Regions from separate parts of the Azospirillum sp. TSH100 genome, predicted to be linked through region 2. Evidence: riboswitches for the same ligand, from Rfam matches in the RefSeq annotation. Region 2 holds a riboswitch; each other region holds the start of a gene.
The links. Region 2 has a riboswitch for thiamine pyrophosphate ahead of thiO (glycine oxidase ThiO). Riboswitches for the same ligand answer to the same signal wherever they lie in the genome.

Region 1 (5,714 bases), on a different replicon from region 2:
GCCGGCGGTGTCGACCGCCGCCGGATTCTCGCCCACCGCGCGCAGCCGCAGGCCGAAGCGGGTGCGGTAGAGCACCCACTGGGTGGCGATCACCAGCACCAGCGTCACCCAGATCAGCACATTGTTGCCGTTGAACAGCTCGCGATAGACCGGCCCCAGGAACGGGACGCCGGACAGCGCCTCGACCCCCGGCAGCTCCACCGCGGGGAGACGTGCCTGGTTGGGCAGCAGCGGGGTCTGGCCGCCCTGCTGGAACCAGGCATAGGCCAAGGTCGGGGCCAGCCCGGCGACCAGGATGTTGATCGCCATCCCCGACACCACCTGATTGCCGTTGTGGGTGATGCAGGCGAAGCCATGGACCATCGCCAGCGCCATGCCGGCGGCGATGCCGGCCAGCAGCCCGAGCCAGGGGTTCAGCGTGGTGGAGGCGACGGCGGCGGAGAAGAAGGCGCCGGCCAGCATCTTGCCTTCCAGCCCGATGTCGACCACGCCGGCCCGCTCGCAATACATGCCGGCGAAGGCGGCCAGCACCAGCGGCGTCGCCACCCGGATGGTGGCGCCCAGCAGCTGCAAGGCCAGAAGCAGCGCGTCTTCCATCGCTCAACCCCTTCCCGTCTCGGCGGCGGCAGTGCCGCCGCGGCGGCGGAACAGCGCCTCGACCTGCGGTTTGAACAGGTTTTCCATCGCGCCGGCGAACAGGATGACCAGACCCTGGATGACCATCACCAACTCGCGGTTGATCGTGGGGTATTCGAAGGACAGCTGGCCGCCGCCCTGCGCCAGAACCCCGAACAGCAGTGCCGCCAGAATGATCCCGACCGGGTGGTTGCGCCCCATCAGCGCCACGGCGATGCCGACGAAGCCGACGCCGCCGGTGAAGTTCAGGATCACCCGGTGCTGCACGCCCAGGATCTCGTTCACGCCGACGAAGCCTGCCAAGGCACCCGAGATCAGCATGGCGATGATGATGTTGCGTGCCGGCGAGATGCCGGCATAGACCGCCGCCCGCTCGTTGCGGCCGACTGTGCGCAGTTCGTAGCCCCAGCGGGTTCGGCGCAGGAAGATGTGGAACAGAGCGCAGCAGGCCAGCGCCCACAGGAAGGACAGGTTAAGCGGTGACGCGGGAATCGCGATGCCGAACCAGCCGAGCGCCCGGTCCATCGACGGCAGCCAGACGCCGGGATCGAACTCGCGCGTTTCCGGCGACTGGCTGCCGGGGCGGATCAGCACGTCCACCAGCAGCCAGGTCATGATCGAGGCGGCGATGAAGTTGAACATGATCGTCGTGATGACGATGTGGCTGCCGCGCTTGGCCTGAAGCCAGGCCGGGATGAAGGCCCAGGCGGCACCGAACAGAGCGGACGCCAGCACCGCCAGCAGCGCCACCACCGGCCAGGGCCAGCCGGTCAGCGCCAGCGCCACCAGCCCGGCGCCGAGCCCGCCCAGATAGGCCTGTCCCTCGCCGCCGATGTTGAACAGGCCGCAATGGAAGGCGATGGCGACCGCCAGCCCGGTGAATATGTAGTCGGTGGTGTAATAGAGGGTGTAGCCGATGGCCTCCGGATAGCCCAGAGCCTCCGACAGCAGCAGCGACAGAACGTCCACCGGGTTCTCGCCGATCACCAGGATCACCAGACCCGACAGCACGAAGGCCGCGACGAGGTTGAGAACCGGCAACAGCGCATACCCGACCCAGCCCGGCACGGCGCCCGGCTGACCCTTCCCCGACCCGCTCAGCAGCACCGGCGTCTCCTGGATTGCCCCTTGCCGGCGATTCTTAACCGCCAATGCTCTGCCGACCAAGCGTTTCGTGATGTGGGAAAGCCAGCGGACATCGGGACTTGGAAGCGTCACAAAAGTCTTGCCGCATCGCAGCATTCTGGCATGCTTCTTACCCATAGAAATTTTATGGCTATGGAGCATGCCCGATGCCGCTCGACATTCCGCGGACCTTCCGCCACCATGTCTTCTGCTGCGCCCAGCAGCGCCCGCCCGGCCATCCGCGCGGCAGCTGCGCCGCCAAGGGCGCACATCCGCTGTGGCAGCGGCTCGATCAGAAAATCCAGGGCAAGGGTCTCACCGATGTCGGCATGGCGATGACCGGCTGCCTCGGCTTCTGCTCCGCCGGGCCGCTGATGGTGGTGTATCCGGAAGGCATCTGGTACCGACCGGAAACGCCGGAGGACATCGACGAGATCGTCGACTCGCATCTGGTCAACGATGTGCCGGTGGAGCGGCTGGTGATGGTGCTGACTCGGTGAGGTGAGGGAGGTTACGCCTACCAGGCCTGCGGTTGCGGCATTGGGACGCCGGTGCATTTGCCCATAATGTGGGCAGTCCCCGCCATTGCCGTACCGAACATCTCCCATGACCGACGCCGAAACCGCCGACCTGCTGCCCGCCGAGGCCGATTCGGTTCCCTATGCCGTCGGCTGCTTCCTGGGCGCGATCCTGCTGTTCGCGGCGATGGACACGCTCATCAAATTCCTGACCGCCGATTACCCGGTGCCGCAGCTGATGTTCGTGCGCTCGCTGGTCGCCCTCCTGCTGGTGGGCGGCTATACGCTTTGGCGTGGCGGCGGGATTGCGGCAATGCGGACGCAACGGCCGTGGGGGCATGTCTGGCGGGCCTTTGCCGGGCTGATCTCGATGGGCTGCTTCTTCTATGCCTTCCGCGAGCTGCCGCTGGCCGACGTTTATGTCCTGAGCTTTGCAGGACCGCTGTTCATCACCGCACTGTCCGCTCCGCTGCTGGGGGAGCCGGTGGGCTGGCGCCGTTGGGCCGCTGTCGTGGTCGGTTTCGGCGGCGTGGTCGTGATGGCGCAGCCCTCGGCCGGGGCCCCGCTGGTGCCGGTGCTGGTCGGGCTGTGCGCCGCCCTGTTCTATGCACTGGCGGCACTCGCCGTGCGCGGCCTGTCGCGGACGGAGACCAGCGCATCGATCGTGCTCTATCTGCTGCTCACGACGACGGTGGTCAGCGGTGCGCTCGCGGTCCCGGTCTGGACGGCGCCGACGGTCTTCGCCCTCGGGCTGATGGCGCTGGTCGGTGCGATCGGCGCCGGAGCGCAGGTTCTGCTGACCCAGGCCTTCCGCCGCGCGCCGCCGGCGGCGGTGGCGCCCTTCGAATATACCGGCATGGTCTGGGCCAGTCTGTTCGGCTGGCTGGTGTTCGGCGATCTGCCGACCGTGCCGGTGATCGCCGGCGCCATGGTCATCATCGGCAGCGGGCTCTACATCCTGCATCGTGAAACGGTGGTGGCGCGCCGCCGGCTGGGTGCTTGACAGGACAGGGCCGGCGGCGACACTCTCGCCGCCTGTTCAAGGCTGGGGTGCCTGTGCAAAGACCGGATCGGCGGCTGTGCGGGCTGAGACAACACCCATCGAACCTGATCCGGGTCATGCCGGCGAAGGGAGCCGACCGGAACCCGACGGATCGCCTGCAAAACGTCCCGTCTCATCCGCGTCGCCCCGGTGCCGGCGCGTGTTGAGGAGTTTTCGGTCATGCGGCGCGCGCTTTCCCTTCTGATCGGCCTGCTGGCGGCATCGACCTGCCTGTCCCCGGCGGCACGGGCCGACGACACGCTGTCCTTCCCGGTGCTGGTGCCGCTGACCGGATTCCTGTCGCTGGAGGGCACCAGCCAGCGCAACGGCGCCGTCCTGGCACTGAAGCAGACCCCTGCCGGCGTGGCCATCGCATCCGAGATCGTCGACACCGGCACCTCGCCAGAAGCGGCGGTGACGGCGCTGGAACGCGCGGCCGGCGGCGGCACGGTCGGCGCGGTCGCCGCCAGCATGCTCGGCACCCAGATGCTGGCGATGCTGCCGCTGGCGAATGAGCTGAAACTGCCGCTGGTCACCGTGTCGGGCACCGCCTCGATCACCGAGCAGGGCAATCCCTGGGTCTTCCGCTTCTTCCCCGGTGACGCCGTGACCAAGGCCGCCCATGCCCGCTATGTGGTGGAGGAACTGGGCAAGCGCCAGCCGGCGGTCATCTACCAGACCACCGCCTATGGCCAGAGCGGCAAGGCCCATCTCGACGCCGCCTTCAAGGCGCTGGGCGTCACGCCCGTCTTCGAGGAGGGGGTGGACCCGGCGGCCAAGGATCTGCTGCCGGTGCTGACCAAGGCGCTGGCCGCCAACCCCGACGTGCTGGTGCTGCATCTGCATTCCGGCCCGACCGCGCTGCTGCTGCGGCAGGCGGCGTCCGGCGGTGTGACCCTGCCGATCGTCGCCGGTTCCGCCATGCATCAGCCGAGCACCGCCGCCCTGCTGGAACCGGCCGAACTCAAGGGCGTCTGTGCCGAGACCGCGGCCTCGCCGATCTCGGGCGGCACGCCTGAGGTCAAGGCCTTCACCGACGCCTACCGCGCCGCCTTCGGCAAGGAGCCGGACGCCTTCGCGCTCGGCCAGTATGACGGCATGACCATGGTGCTGGAGGCGGTGAAGGCCGGCGCCCGCACGCCCGACGCCATCCGCAAAGCCCTGTCGTCCGAGACCTTCAAGGGCCTCGCCATGACCTACAAGTCCGATGGCAAGGGCAACATGGCCCATTCCGCCGTCATCGTCTGCTATGACGGGACCAGCCGCGTGCCGGCGCTGGTGAAACGGTACGACGACCCGACGCTTGCGGCGAAGTGAGCGGATGGCGGCGCTTCAACTGCTGGTCAACGGGGTGGCGCTGGGTGCCGCCTATGCCCTGGTGGCGCTGGGCTTCGTGCTGGTGCTGAACGCCACCTCGGCGGTGAATTTCGCCCAGGGCGATCTGGTCATGGCCGGCGGGCTGCTGGCGGTGGCGCTGGCGCCGCTGATCCCGCTGCCGGGCATCGCCCTGCTGCCAGCGGTGCTGGTCCTGATGGCGGCGCTCGGACTTGTGCTGGCGCTGGCGGCCTATCTGCCGCTGCGCAGCCGGCCGCCGGTGTCGGTCTTCATCAGCACCATCGCAGTCGGCATCATCCTGCAGAACGGCGCCGCCATCCTGTTCGGGCCGGAGCCGCGCGCCGCACCGCCGCTGTTCGGCGACGACACTCTCCATATCGCCGGGCTTGCGGTTCCCGAGCAGTCGCTCGCCATCGTCGCGGTGGCGGGGCTGCTGATCGGGGTGCAGCAATGGGTGTTCGCCCGCACCCAGTTGGGCCGCCGGCTGCGCGCCACGGCGCAGGACCCGGAGATGGCGCGGGCCTGCGGCGTGCCGGTCACCGCGATGATCCTGGTGACCTTCGCCATCGGGGCCGCCTGCGCCGGAGCGGCCGGGCTGCTGCTGGCCAACCGCTATTTCGTCACGCCGACTTCGGGCGGCGATCTGATTTTGAAAGCCTACATCGCGGTGACGGTCGGGGGCTGGGGCTCCGTGCCGGGGGCGGTGGTCGGGGCTCTGCTGATCGCGCTGTTCGAGGTGGGGGTGTCGTCGGTGCTCTCATATCCGGTGGCGCTGGGGGCCCTGTACCTGACGCTGCTGGCGATTCTGGTGCTGCGCCCGCAAGGTCTGTTCGGCGAAGCGGTGCGACGTCGTGGGTGAGCGATCCCCGTTGCGCATCCCCTTGATAGCAGGCGCCCTCGCCATGCTGGTGTACGCGCTCGCCTTCGCCTCCCCCTACGGCCTGCGCGTTCTGACCGTCGCCGGTGTCTATGCGCTGGCGACCTTCGGCTTCCAGATCGTCTTTGGCCTGGGCGGAGCACTGTCGCTGGCACAGGGGGCCTTTTTCGGTATCGGCGCC
Region 2 (5,714 bases):
CACCCTCTCCCCCCGGGAAGAGGGGATCTTGTCGTGGGGTGGAGAGAACCAAGCGCCGCATCCTCGCCCTGTGGCTGCCGCGCCTGCCGACCGACGCGCGGGAGCGGCCCATGCCGCCGGAATTGCGCGCGCGCCCCTTCGCCCTGCTGCGGACGGAGCGCCAGCGGCGGATGGTGGTCGCGGTCAACCGGGCGGCGGCTGGGCTGGGCATCGCGCCCGGCCACACCCTTAGCGACGCCCGCGCGCTGGAGCCGGCGCTGGAGGTGGCGGAGGCGACGCCGGAGGCCGATTCCGCCCTGCTCGGCCGCATCGCCGACTGGGCGCGGCGCTACAGCCCCTGGACCGCGGCGGACGAGCCGGACGGGGTGGTGATCGACATCACCGGCTGCGCCCATCTGTTCGGAGGCGAACCGGCGCTGGCCGCCGACCTGACCGGACGGCTGCGCGCCGCCGGCTTCGCCGCCCGCGCCGCCATCGCCGACACCCCGGCCGCCGCGTGGGGGCTGGTGCGGTTCGGCAGGCCGGAAGATCGGCGGGCGGAGAGGCTGGACGGCTTGGCCCTCGCCGCCCTGCGGCTATCGGCGGAGATGGTGGAGGAACTGCATGCGCTGGGCCTGCGCCGGATTGGCGATCTGCATGCCATGCCGCGGGCGGGACTCGCCGCACGGTTCGGGGGCAGGTTGCTGCAACGCTATGATCAGGCGTTCGGCCGGCTGGACGAGCCGATCTCGCCACGCCGGCCGGTGGCGGACCATTGCGAGCGCCTGACCTTCGCCGAACCGATCGCCACGCCCGAATCGATCGCCGGGGCGCTGCGCCATCTGCTGGGCCGGCTGTGCAAGGGGCTGGAGGCGGCGGGGCAGGGAGCGCGCCGGCTGCGGCTGGACGCCCACCGCACAGACCAGCGGGTGGACGACGAGCCGCAGAGCCTGACGCTCGGCACCAGCCGCCCGACCCGCGATCCGGCGGCGCTGGCCCGGCTGTCCGCCCCGCTGCTGGAGCGGATAGAGCCTGGGCCTGGGCTGGAGACCCTGGTGTTATCGGTGACGGAGACAGGGCCGCTGTCCGCCATCCAGACCGGACTTGATGGTGAGGAGGCCGATCCCGGTCTGGATGGCGGACTGGCCGAGCTGGTCGACCGGCTGACGCTGCGGCTGGGGGAGCGCGCGGTGCTGCGGTTGGTGCCGCGGGAAAGCTGGCTGCCGGAACGCTGTGTCGCGCCGCATCCGCCGCTCGAACGCCTGCCGGCGCAGAAACCCTGGCCGGCCGGGCCGCCGCGTCCCCTGCGCCTGCTGACCCCGCCCGAACCGGTGGAGGCCATCGCCCCGCTGCCCGACGACCCGCCGCTGCAATTCGTCTGGCGTGGCGTGTCCCATCGCGTGCGCCGGGCCGAGGGTCCGGAGCGCATCGAATCCGAATGGTGGCGGCCTGAGGGATCGCTGGGGCTGGCGCTGCGCGATTACTACCGGGTGGAGGATGACGGCGGCCGGCGGTTCTGGCTGTTCCGTGCCGGTCTGTACCAGCCGGGCGAGCCCCCGCGCTGGTTCCTGCACGGGTTTCTGGGGTGAGGTGTCGGGGGTGAGGGACGGGGCCCTCACCCCGCGCGGTCGAGCTGCTTCAGGAAGGCGATGTAGCGGTTGATGTCCTCCATGCGGCGGGCATGGTCGTTCAAGTCGGACAGGCGGCCTTCGATGGCCTGCTGGGCGCCTTCCACCTCGTCGATCACCGTCTGGATGTCGGTCTGCAACGCCTGCGAGGCGGTCGCGGCCTCATCCATGCGGACACTGGTGTCGTCCAGCTGGCCGCCGACGGAGCGGACCGACGTCACCACCTGATCGATGGCGCGGCGGGTGTCGGCCAGCGTCTGCTTGGTGTCGTTGGCCAGCTTGCGCACTTCCGCCGCCACCACGGCGAAGCCCTTGCCCGCCTCGCCGGCGCGGGCCGCCTCGATGGTGGCGTTGAGCGCCAGCAGGTTGGTCTGGCTGGCGATGCCGTCGATCACCGACAGAACCTTCTCGATGCTCTTGACCACGGTGGACAGCTGGTTGAATTCGCGGACCAGCGCTTCCTTGCGGTCGGTGTGGCCGTCGAACAGGCTGGCGTGGCGGTTCAGCGTCGTCTCGATCGCCGACATCGAGCCGCCGATGCGCGCGGCGTAGCTGGCGGTTTCCTGAACCCCGCTGTTCAGCGTCACCATCGCGTCGAGATAGCTGTGCATCCGCTCGATCACGCTGTTGCGGATGCGGCTGAGCAGTTCCAGACGGTTGTAGCGGGTGGCGATGAAATAGCTTTGGAACCGGGCGTAATGCACCGGGAAGCGGTCGACCATGTCGTCGGAGAACGCGGTGTCGGGTGGCACCTCGAAGAACATCAGCGCCGACAGGGTCTGGTTGATGTTGATGCCCAGCAGCTCGCCGAAGGTCGAGAAGCCGGCGGCGGCCAGCCCGTCGAAGGCATGGACGCGCGACAGCTGGTCCGGGTTGTTCAGCCGGCGCAGGATGCAGTCGTTCAGGATGGCGCCGACCGGCCGCGGCTTGCCCCGCAGATAGGCCGAGAGGTCGTCCTCCGTCTGGCGGACGAAATCGGTCGCCTCCACCAGACACAGCGAATCGCCGGGATTGACGTCGCAGTAGAAGGCGACCTCCCCCTTCTCGAAATCGAAGCCGGAGATGGAGCGGACGAACAGCTCCCCCTCCATCTCGATGGCGAAGGTGTTCTTCGCCAGCTTGCCCGGCAGTTCCTGCGGCTTGCAGCGCAGGGATTTGGCCAGCGCGTCGATGAAGCTCACCACCTCGAAGCCGTCGCGGTCGATCACGCTGCGCACGATGCGGCGCATCGGGTCGGCGTCGACCACGGCGAAGCGGGTCTGGGTCGGGCGGAAATTCTGCGACTTGAAGATGCCGTAGCGGATGCCGGGCGCCATCTTCAGGAAGATGGTCACCGCCGCGTTCTCCAGCACGCGCTGGCCGTCGAACAGGTGGGTGTTGCGGAAGTCGAGCTTGCCGCCGGCCGAGCCGCCGATGAACAGGCAGGGGAAACGGCCGGAGCGGTAGACCGCTTCCATGAACCAGCTTTCGCTGGCCGACAGCCCGTCGATGAAGGTCAGCGCCACCGTGTCGTGGCTGTCGACGGCGAAGGGAACGCGGATGCGGTCGAGTTCGCCGCGGATCGCTTCCACCCGCGCCGGAACGTCGCGGGTCGGGCGGCCGCCGCGCAGGTCGTCGCAATGCAGCGGGACCGTCTGGATGCTGACGCCGGCGAACAGGCGGGGGCTGAAGGATTGCAGCACCACGCTGTCCCAGCGGTCACCGGCCTTGCGGTAGAGCGGCTGGCCTTCCGCCGCGCACAGCTCGCCTGCGGTGGAGACCAGCACCAGCTGGGTCGCCGGCGGCAGGGCGGACCGCACCGCGCGGGTGGTGGCAGCGAAATCGACATGCGGCGACACGAAGCCGACGACCAGCGCCGGAGCGCCGGCGGCGAAATTCAGCCCATCCAGCGCTGCGGCGCCGATCTGCGCGGCCGGCAGGCACAGGCTGCGGATCGGCTGTTCCGCCGGGCCTGCGGCCGGTGCCGCTGGTTCGGACTTGCCGGCCGGATTGCCGACCGAGGTGCCGGAGACGGAGGCGGTCGGAGAGTCCGAACGGAAGAATGACAGCATGCTGGCGAATCCTCGGTCGTCTTTGTTGTTCATTCTGCTTGCCGAAGGCGCCCGTTCCTTGCTGCGAGTGCTCCGGTATGGCTCATTTTGCAGATAATTTTGCTGCGGATTGGTAGAGTTTCTTATCCGGGGGACTCCCTATCGGGCTGTGACATGTGGCCGCAGCGGTGAGGCGGTGAGGCGGGACGGGCGAGACTCGATTCCGCTTGTGGGGCCAGCGAAAGGTTGGCATAAGGCAAGCCATAGGCCTGGGGTGCCGCGCGGTGGTCGCGCGGCTGAGAACACACCCATCGAACCTGTCTGGGTAATTCCAGCGAAGGGAGCCGCCGCATGATCCATGCGCCAGAATTACACTCTTTTTCCGCTTCAGCGTCCGGACTCCGTCCCTCCGTCGCCATCATCGGCGCCGGCTGCATCGGTCTTGCCATCGCCTGGAGGCTGGCGTCGGCCGGCTGCCGGGTCGATTTGTTTGAACGGGGAGAGGCCGGTCGCGGCGCCACCCACGCCGCCGGCGGCATGTTGGCCGCCTGTGTCGAGACCGAACCGGGCGAGGACGGGCTGCTGCCGCTGACCCGCGCCTCGCAGGCGCTGTGGCCGGACTTCGCCCGCGATCTCGAAGCCGCCAGCGGCATGGCCGTCGATCTGCGCAGCGAAGGCACCATGGTCATCGCGCTGACCGCCGACGATGCCGCCAAGGTCCGGTTTCTGCACGGCTTCCAGCGCGACCTGGGCCTGCCGGTGGAGTGGCTGAGCGGTGCCGAGGTGCGGCGGCGCGAGCCCTTCCTTCAGCCCGGCGTCGCCGGTGCGCTGTTCTGCGCCGGCGACCATCAGGTCGACAACCGCAAGGTCGCAGCATCCCTGCGCCGCGCCGCCGAAGCCGTCGGCGCCCGTCTGCACGAGCGGTGCGGCGAGGTGGCTCTGGCGGTGGAGGGCGGGCGCGCCGTCGGTGTGCGGGTGGCCGAAGCGCTGCACCGGGCCGACCGGGTGGTGCTGGCCGCCGGGGCGTGGTCGGCCGGGGTGCCGGGACTGCCGCCCGCCGCGAAGCCGCCGGTGCGGCCGGTGAAGGGGCAGATGGTCTGCCTGCGGATGGACGCCCGTCTGCCGCTGCTGCGCCATGTGGTGTGGACGCCCGGCACCTATCTGATCCCGCGGCTGGACGGCCGGCTGCTGATCGGAGCCACCACGGAGGAGCGCGGCTTCGACGACCGCCTGACCGCCGGCGGCCAGTTCGCCCTGCTGGAAGGGGCATGGCGGGCGCTGCCGGGCATTGCCGAACTGCCGATCGAGGAGGCCTGGGCCGGCTTCCGTCCCGGCAGCCGCGACGACGCGCCGATCCTGGGCGAGAGCGGCATTCCCGGCCTGATCCATGCCACCGGCCACCATCGCAACGGCATCCTGCTGACCCCGGTGACCGCCGACGGCATCGCCCGTCTGGTGCTGACCGGCGAGACCGACCCGCTGCTGCGCCCCTTCGCCGCCGACCGCTTCGTTGCCGCGGGAGCCGCCGCATGAGCGCCGTTTCACGTGAAGCCATCCGCGTCAACGGCCGCGAAGAGCCGCTGTCCGCCGCCTCCGTCGCCGAGTTCCTGGCCGGGCGCGGCATCGCCACCGGCACTCTGGGCGTCGCGGTCGCCTTGAACGGCGCGGTCGTTCCCCGGCGCCGCTGGCTTGAAACCCCGCTCCAGCCCGGCGACAGCCTGGAAATCGTCCGCCCGATCCAGGGCGGCTGACCCTTGATCCTCCCTCTTCCGGGACCGATCCGGGAAGAATCCCCTCTTCCCCCTGGGGAGGGGGGAATTCCCCAGGCCGGCCCCGGGAGAGGGCCTCATCAAAAGGCTCCCCCATGTCCCACCCCGACACCCTCACCATCGCCGGGCGCAGTCTCGGCTCGCGGCTGTTTCTCGGTACGGCCGGCTATCCGAACCAGCAGGTGATGCTCGACGCGCTGGCGGCCAGCGGCAGCGAACTGGTCACGCTGGCGATCCGCCGCATCAGCCTGGACGGCTATTCCGAAAGCCTCGTCGACGTGCTGGCCCGCGCCACCGCCGGGCGGCCG
Region 3 (5,714 bases), 940 kb from region 2:
CGCGAGGATCTGGTGAAGCTGGGCATGACCCCGCCGGTCGCCTCGCGCTCGCTGATCATCATCCACGAGTGGCTGCGCAACATGCGCCAGGCGCTGTCGCCCTATCTGCACGACGCCTTCCGCCAGACCCAGACCGCCGCCAAGGCGCGCTGACGTCGTCGCGGCCAGTTTTCAGGGACGTTCTAAAAAACCCTTCTTCCCCGGTGGGAGAAGGGTTTTTCATGCCTGGATTGGATCACGCAAGATCGGAATCGATTTGAAGCGCCTATCCGATCCCCGCACATAGGCTTAAGCGGCGCTGCGCGCCGCGTTCGCGGTGTAGAGGTCTTCCTTCACCGGCGCCACCGACCGCACCTGATAGCCGGGCCGGGCGCTGAACCGTCGGGTGGCCCGTTCGGCGGCCTCTCGGTCTGATTCCGCCCAGACCAGATAGTCGCGTCCGCGTGCCCATTCGACGGCAAGCGGATGGGCGGCATCGATCTCGCCGATCTGCTGATTCACCACTGTGACAAGCCATTCCTTGTCGCCAGGATTGCGCCGGTCGGTCAGGATCAGGATCTGCGGACGTCGTTTCGACTGCGCTTCGGTCAGGCGCTGCTGCACCTCCATCTGCTTCTTGCGCAGTTCGACCATCTCCTTGGTCAGTTCCTCGATCTCGGCATGGAGGCTTTCCTCCTCGCGATGCAGGCGGTGGATGGTGGCATCCAGCTTGTCGAGGTTGTTGCGAACCCCACGGACGCGCTGGCGTGCCTGCGATACCCGCTGCTCCACGGTCATCAGAATGTTGCCGAGCCAGGCACCGATCGCGATGATCGCCAGGACGATGATGAAGTTGATCATCATGTGGCGGCACCCGCCTTCGCCCGTGCCGTGGCGGGAGGTGTGGGCACACCCTTGCCGCCCCCGCCCTTGCCGCCAGCCTTCGCATCGCCGCGCATGAACGACTTCTGGAAGCCGAGTTTGAACGGGAAGGCCACATCGCACATCTGCTTGGCCTCATCGAAGCTGGACGCCCAGACCTCGGCCACATTGGTGCAGCGCCAGATGGGATTCACCTGCGCCCGTTCGCCGGCGGCGCGCGCGGCGGCAGACGCCTTCTCCTGGGTTACGGTGGCGACGAACTTCATCAGTCCGGCCTGCGGATCACCGACCTCGTGAACGAACATCGGCGGCTGGTCGGCAAGATCGCGGATCAGCTTTTCGGCCTTGCGGATGTCGCTCTCCAGCCGGTTACGGTCGGAAAACTGGCTGTTGCGGCGCTGAACCAGATGATTGACGCGGTTCTGAAGCTCCTGCGCCTCGGCATGCAGCACGTAGACGCGGTTTTCGATCTGCTCCAGACCACCGCTCTTTTCCATGATGTTCGGCAGGAAATCCTTCAGCATCATGGCGACCGGTACACCGGCCAGCATGATGATGACGATGGCGATCAGGAACAGGGTCGTGTTCGACATCCGCCCGCCCGTTCTCCTACCCAAGCCCACGCCGTCAGACGCGGAAGCTGCACCGGCGCAGTGGAAAGAGAATCACCGAACAATCCGACCCCGTCAACGAATCGTCACAGGACCTTTCGAAATTCATCGGAATGAGTCGATCTGCCACGGCTCGGGACACCATGGTCAAGACACGGCCAACGCCGCCACCCTCTTCACCGCATCCCGCACCAGCCCAGGCCGCCGTTCGTCACCAAGCGTGGTGAACCAGTGTTCCGGCGGGTTGCGTCCGGCGGCGCGATTCCAGGTCAGGGCACGCAGGACCGCCTCGGCTTCCGCGGTGGGACGCACGGCGGGATCGATGCCGTTCATCACCGCCCAGATCCCGGCCCAGCAGCGCCCGACCGACCAGGGATTATAACCGCCGCCACCGACCACCAGCACCCGCGGCGCCAGCGGAAGCAGGGCGGCCACCGCATCCCACAGCGCGCGGTTGGACAGTTCCAGACGGCTCAGCGGGTCCTCGGCCAGCGCGTCGGCGCCGGTCTGGATCACCATCGCCTGCGCACGGAAGGTTCGGGCCAGCGGCAGGACAGCCGCCTCCATCACATGCTCCATCTCGCTGTCGTTGAAGCCCGGCGGCACCGGCAGGTTGCGGGCCATCCCGCCGGCGCGATCCTCCGCCTTGCCGGTGTAGGGCCAGCGGCCATCCTCGTGGATCGAGATCGTCAGCACCCGGTCGTCGTCGGCAAAGGCCTCCTCCACACCGTCGCCGTGGTGTGCGTCGAGATCGACGTACAGCACCCGCTCCAGCCCATGGTCCAGCAGTTCCAGAATCCCCAGCACCGGTGCGTTGAAATAGCAGAAGCCGCTGGCGCGGTCGCGCCGGGCATGATGGGTGCCGGCCGCCGGGGCATAGACCAGCCCGGCCGGCCGGTCACCCAGGATGCGGGCGGCCTGCAACGCCGATCCGCTGCTGTGGGCGGGCCGCCGGTACATCTCGGCGAAGACCGGGTTTTCCAGCTTGCCCAGATTGTGGCGGGCGGCGGTGGCCTCATCCACCCGCTGCTCCGCCTCCGCGCGTTTCAGTGCCGCTATGTAATCGGAGGTATGGAAGCGGGCCAACTCGCGTTCGCTCGCCACATGGGTGTCGAGATAGACCTCGTCCGGCAGCCAGCCCATGGCACGGCTGAGATCGATGGCGGTCGAGACGCGCGGGATCGCCAACGGATGCTTCGGCCCATAGGTGGAACCGCGGTAGATCTCGCCGCCGATGAACAGCGGTGTGCGAAGGGGCGTGGTCAGGGTGTGCACTCCATGATGCCGGTCAGAAACTAGGCCCTGCGGCGGTCCGGTCAAGCCGCCAGCTTCCACCTGCCGGAAGCGGCTTCCGGCAATGCTTGCGGTCACGGATGGTCCGCGCCTATAGTCGCCGCCTTCACTGGGGGGAGCCGATGGGCGGCTGAGAGGTCCTGTTGCGGGACGACCCCTGGAACCTGATCCGGTTCATGCCGGCGTAGGGATCAGTGATGCGGGACCACACCCCTTTCACTTCCGCCAATCCACCATGCTCGCCCCGATGCTCGCGATGACGCCGCTGTCGGTGACCATTTCGCGCGCCCGGCTGACCTATGGCGGCACGCTGCTGTTCTCCGACCTGACGCTGGAGCTTCTGGCCGGCCGGACCACCTGCCTGCTGGGGCCGAGTGGCGTCGGCAAGACCACGCTGCTGCGCATCCTTGCCGGCCTGGCAGAACCGGAGCCGCCGACGGAGGTCGTCACCGGGGACGGGCTGCCGCTGGCCGGCCGCATCGCCTACATGGCGCAGCAGGATTTACTGCTGCCTTGGTTGACCGTTCTGGACAATGTCCTGCTCGGCGACCGGTTGCGCCACCGTCGTCCCGACCCGACACGGGTGGAACAGGCGCGCTCCCTTCTCGACCGCGTCGGACTGGCGGGGCGGGAGCGTGACCGTCCCGCCGCACTGTCTGGTGGCCAGCGGCAGCGCGTCGCCCTGGCCCGCACGCTGATGGAGGACAAGCCGCTGGTCCTGATGGACGAGCCGTTCTCCGCGCTGGACGCCATCACCCGGCTGCGCCTGCAGGAGACGGCTGCCGGGACGCTGGCCGGCCGCACCGTCCTGATGGTCACCCACGACCCGCTGGAGGCGTTGCGCATCGGTGACCGCCTGCATGTGATGACCGGTCGTCCGGCCGTCATGGGTCCGGCGCTGGAGCCCTCCGGCCCGGTGCCGCGCCGGGTCGACGATGCCGGGCTGTTGGCCCATCAGGCGGAGCTTCTGCGGAGGCTGGCGGAATGAAGGCGCTGCTGCGCGCGGCGGTGACCCTGTCGGTGCTGGTCGCCTGCTGGCAGGCGCTGGTTTGGGCCACCGGCCTGCCGCGCTATCTGCTGCCCAGCCCGCTGGCCGTCGCGGATGCCATGCAGCGGCAGGCTCCACTCCTGTGGACCCACGGCCTGACCACTCTGGCCGAGATCCTGATCGGACTTGTTGCCGGCGTGGCGCTCGGCGGGGTCAGCGCGCTTGTGTTGGCGCGTTTCCGCACCGCAAGACGCTGGCTGATGCCGCTGCTGTTGGTCAGCCAGGCAATTCCGGTCTTCGCCCTGGCACCACTGCTGGTGCTTTGGCTGGGCTACGGCATGGCGTCGAAGATCGCCATGGCGGTTCTCGTAATCTATTTCCCGGTCACGACCGCCCTGTTCGACGGGCTGCGCCGCACCGATCCCGGCTGGCTCGACCTTGCCCGCACCATGGGCGCCTCGCCCGCCGCCATCCTCTGGAGCATCCGCCTGCCGGCGGCCCTGCCCGCCTTCTGGTCCGGCGTGCGCGTCGCCGCCGCCGTGGCGCCGATCGGTGCGGTGATCGGCGAGTGGGTGGGGTCGTCCTCCGGCCTCGGCTACCTGATGCTGCACGCCAACGCCCGCATGCAGATCGACCTTCTGTTCGCTGCCGTGCTGGTGTTGGGGCTTTTCGCGGTGACGCTCTATGCCGCCGTCGATGCGCTGGCCCGCCGCGCCCTGCCCTGGCAACCCGATACCCAACCCGCCGAAGACGCCAACCCTTGAAGGGGGAAAGACACCCGATGAAGCACCTGCCGATGAAGCACCTGCTTACCGCCGGCCTGATGGCCGCCAGCCTGATGACCTCGCTTCCGGCATCGGCCCAGGAAAAGCTGTCCGTGATGCTGGACTGGTTCGTCAACCCGGACCACGCCCCGCTGGTGGTGGCGCAGGAAAAGGGCTTCTTCAAGGATGCCGGGCTGGAGGTCACCCTGACCGCCCCGGCCGATCCCAACGACCCGCCGAAGCTGGTCGCCGCCGGCGGCACCGACATCGCCGTGTCCTATCAGCCGCAACTGATCCTTCAGGTGGACGAGGGGCTGCCGCTGGTCCGCATCGGCACGCTGGTGTCGACACCGCTGAACTCCGTCGTCGTCCTGCGCGACGGACCGGTGAAGTCGCTGAAGGACCTGAAAGGCCGCAAGGTCGGCTATTCGATCGCCGGCTTCGAGGACGCGTTGCTGGGCGCCATGCTGGAGAAGCAGGGGCTGAGCCTGAAGGACGTCGAGCTGGTCAACGTCAACTTCTCCCTGTCGCCGTCGCTGCTCTCGGGGCAGGTCGACGCGGTGGTCGGCGCCTTCCGCAACTTTGAACTGAACCAGATGGAGATCGAGAAGCACCCCGGCCGTGCCTTCTACCCGGAGGAGGAGGGTGTTCCCCCATATGACGAGCTGATCCTGGTCGCCCGCAAGGACAAGGCGAACGATCCGCGATTCAAGCGCTTCCTGGCGGCGGTGGAGCGTGCCACGCTCTACATCCTGAACCATCCTGAAGAATCGCAGGCCGCCTTCGTCAAGGGCCGGCCGGAGCTGAACGACGAGCTGAACCGCCGCGCCTGGGCCGACACGCTGCCGCGCTTTTCCCACAGCCCGGCCGCCCTGGATGCCGAGCGCTACACGCGCTTCGCGGAGTTCCTGAAGGCACGGGGGCTGATCAAGGCGGTGGCGCCGATCGACCAGTATGCGGTGGTGGTGAAGTAACCGCCTGCCCCCATCGTCCGGCCCCATCCAGCAGCGTTGCCATAAGCCCCGGCGGAGCGTTACCTAGAGGGAAACCGCTCCGCCGGCTGATGGCGGACCAAGCATAAGATTGGGAGACGCGAGGGCATGCCGATCAAGACCATCCTGCTGCACATGGCCAACGACGACGCCCATGCCAACCGTCTGGCGGTGGCCGCGTCCCTGGCCAAGCGCTTCTCCGCCC

Region 1: another riboswitch for thiamine pyrophosphate. It lies ahead of E6C72_RS17035 (ABC transporter substrate-binding protein); the one in region 2 lies ahead of thiO (glycine oxidase ThiO).
Region 3: another riboswitch for thiamine pyrophosphate. It lies ahead of E6C72_RS10635 (ABC transporter ATP-binding protein); the one in region 2 lies ahead of thiO (glycine oxidase ThiO).

Annotation. Positions count from the first base shown of each region.
Region 1 is NZ_CP039635.1:976,209-981,922, forward strand. Features, by position in the region: gene E6C72_RS17015 (ABC transporter permease) at 1-597, opposite strand, end outside; gene E6C72_RS17020 (ABC transporter permease) at 601-1,743, opposite strand; gene E6C72_RS17025 (ferredoxin) at 1,929-2,261, shown strand; gene E6C72_RS17030 (DMT family transporter) at 2,368-3,282, shown strand; TPP riboswitch at 3,316-3,430, shown strand; gene E6C72_RS17035 (ABC transporter substrate-binding protein) at 3,502-4,638, shown strand; gene E6C72_RS17040 (branched-chain amino acid ABC transporter permease) at 4,643-5,515, shown strand; gene E6C72_RS17045 (ATP-binding cassette domain-containing protein) at 5,559-5,714, shown strand, end outside.
Region 2 is NZ_CP039634.1:1,311,796-1,317,509, forward strand. Features, by position in the region: gene E6C72_RS06260 (DNA polymerase Y family protein) at 39-1,568, shown strand; gene E6C72_RS06265 (methyl-accepting chemotaxis protein) at 1,595-3,658, opposite strand; TPP riboswitch at 3,898-3,997, shown strand; gene thiO (glycine oxidase ThiO) at 3,989-5,170, shown strand; gene thiS (sulfur carrier protein ThiS) at 5,167-5,388, shown strand; gene E6C72_RS06280 (thiazole synthase) at 5,502-5,714, shown strand, end outside.
Region 3 is NZ_CP039634.1:2,252,960-2,258,673, forward strand. Features, by position in the region: gene E6C72_RS10615 (hypothetical protein) at 1-153, shown strand, start outside; gene E6C72_RS10620 (hypothetical protein) at 289-843, opposite strand; gene E6C72_RS10625 (hypothetical protein) at 840-1,454, opposite strand; gene E6C72_RS10630 (acetoin utilization protein AcuC) at 1,620-2,747, opposite strand; TPP riboswitch at 2,868-2,974, shown strand; gene E6C72_RS10635 (ABC transporter ATP-binding protein) at 3,001-3,753, shown strand; gene E6C72_RS10640 (ABC transporter permease) at 3,750-4,517, shown strand; gene E6C72_RS10645 (ABC transporter substrate-binding protein) at 4,550-5,491, shown strand; gene E6C72_RS10650 (universal stress protein) at 5,618-5,714, shown strand, end outside.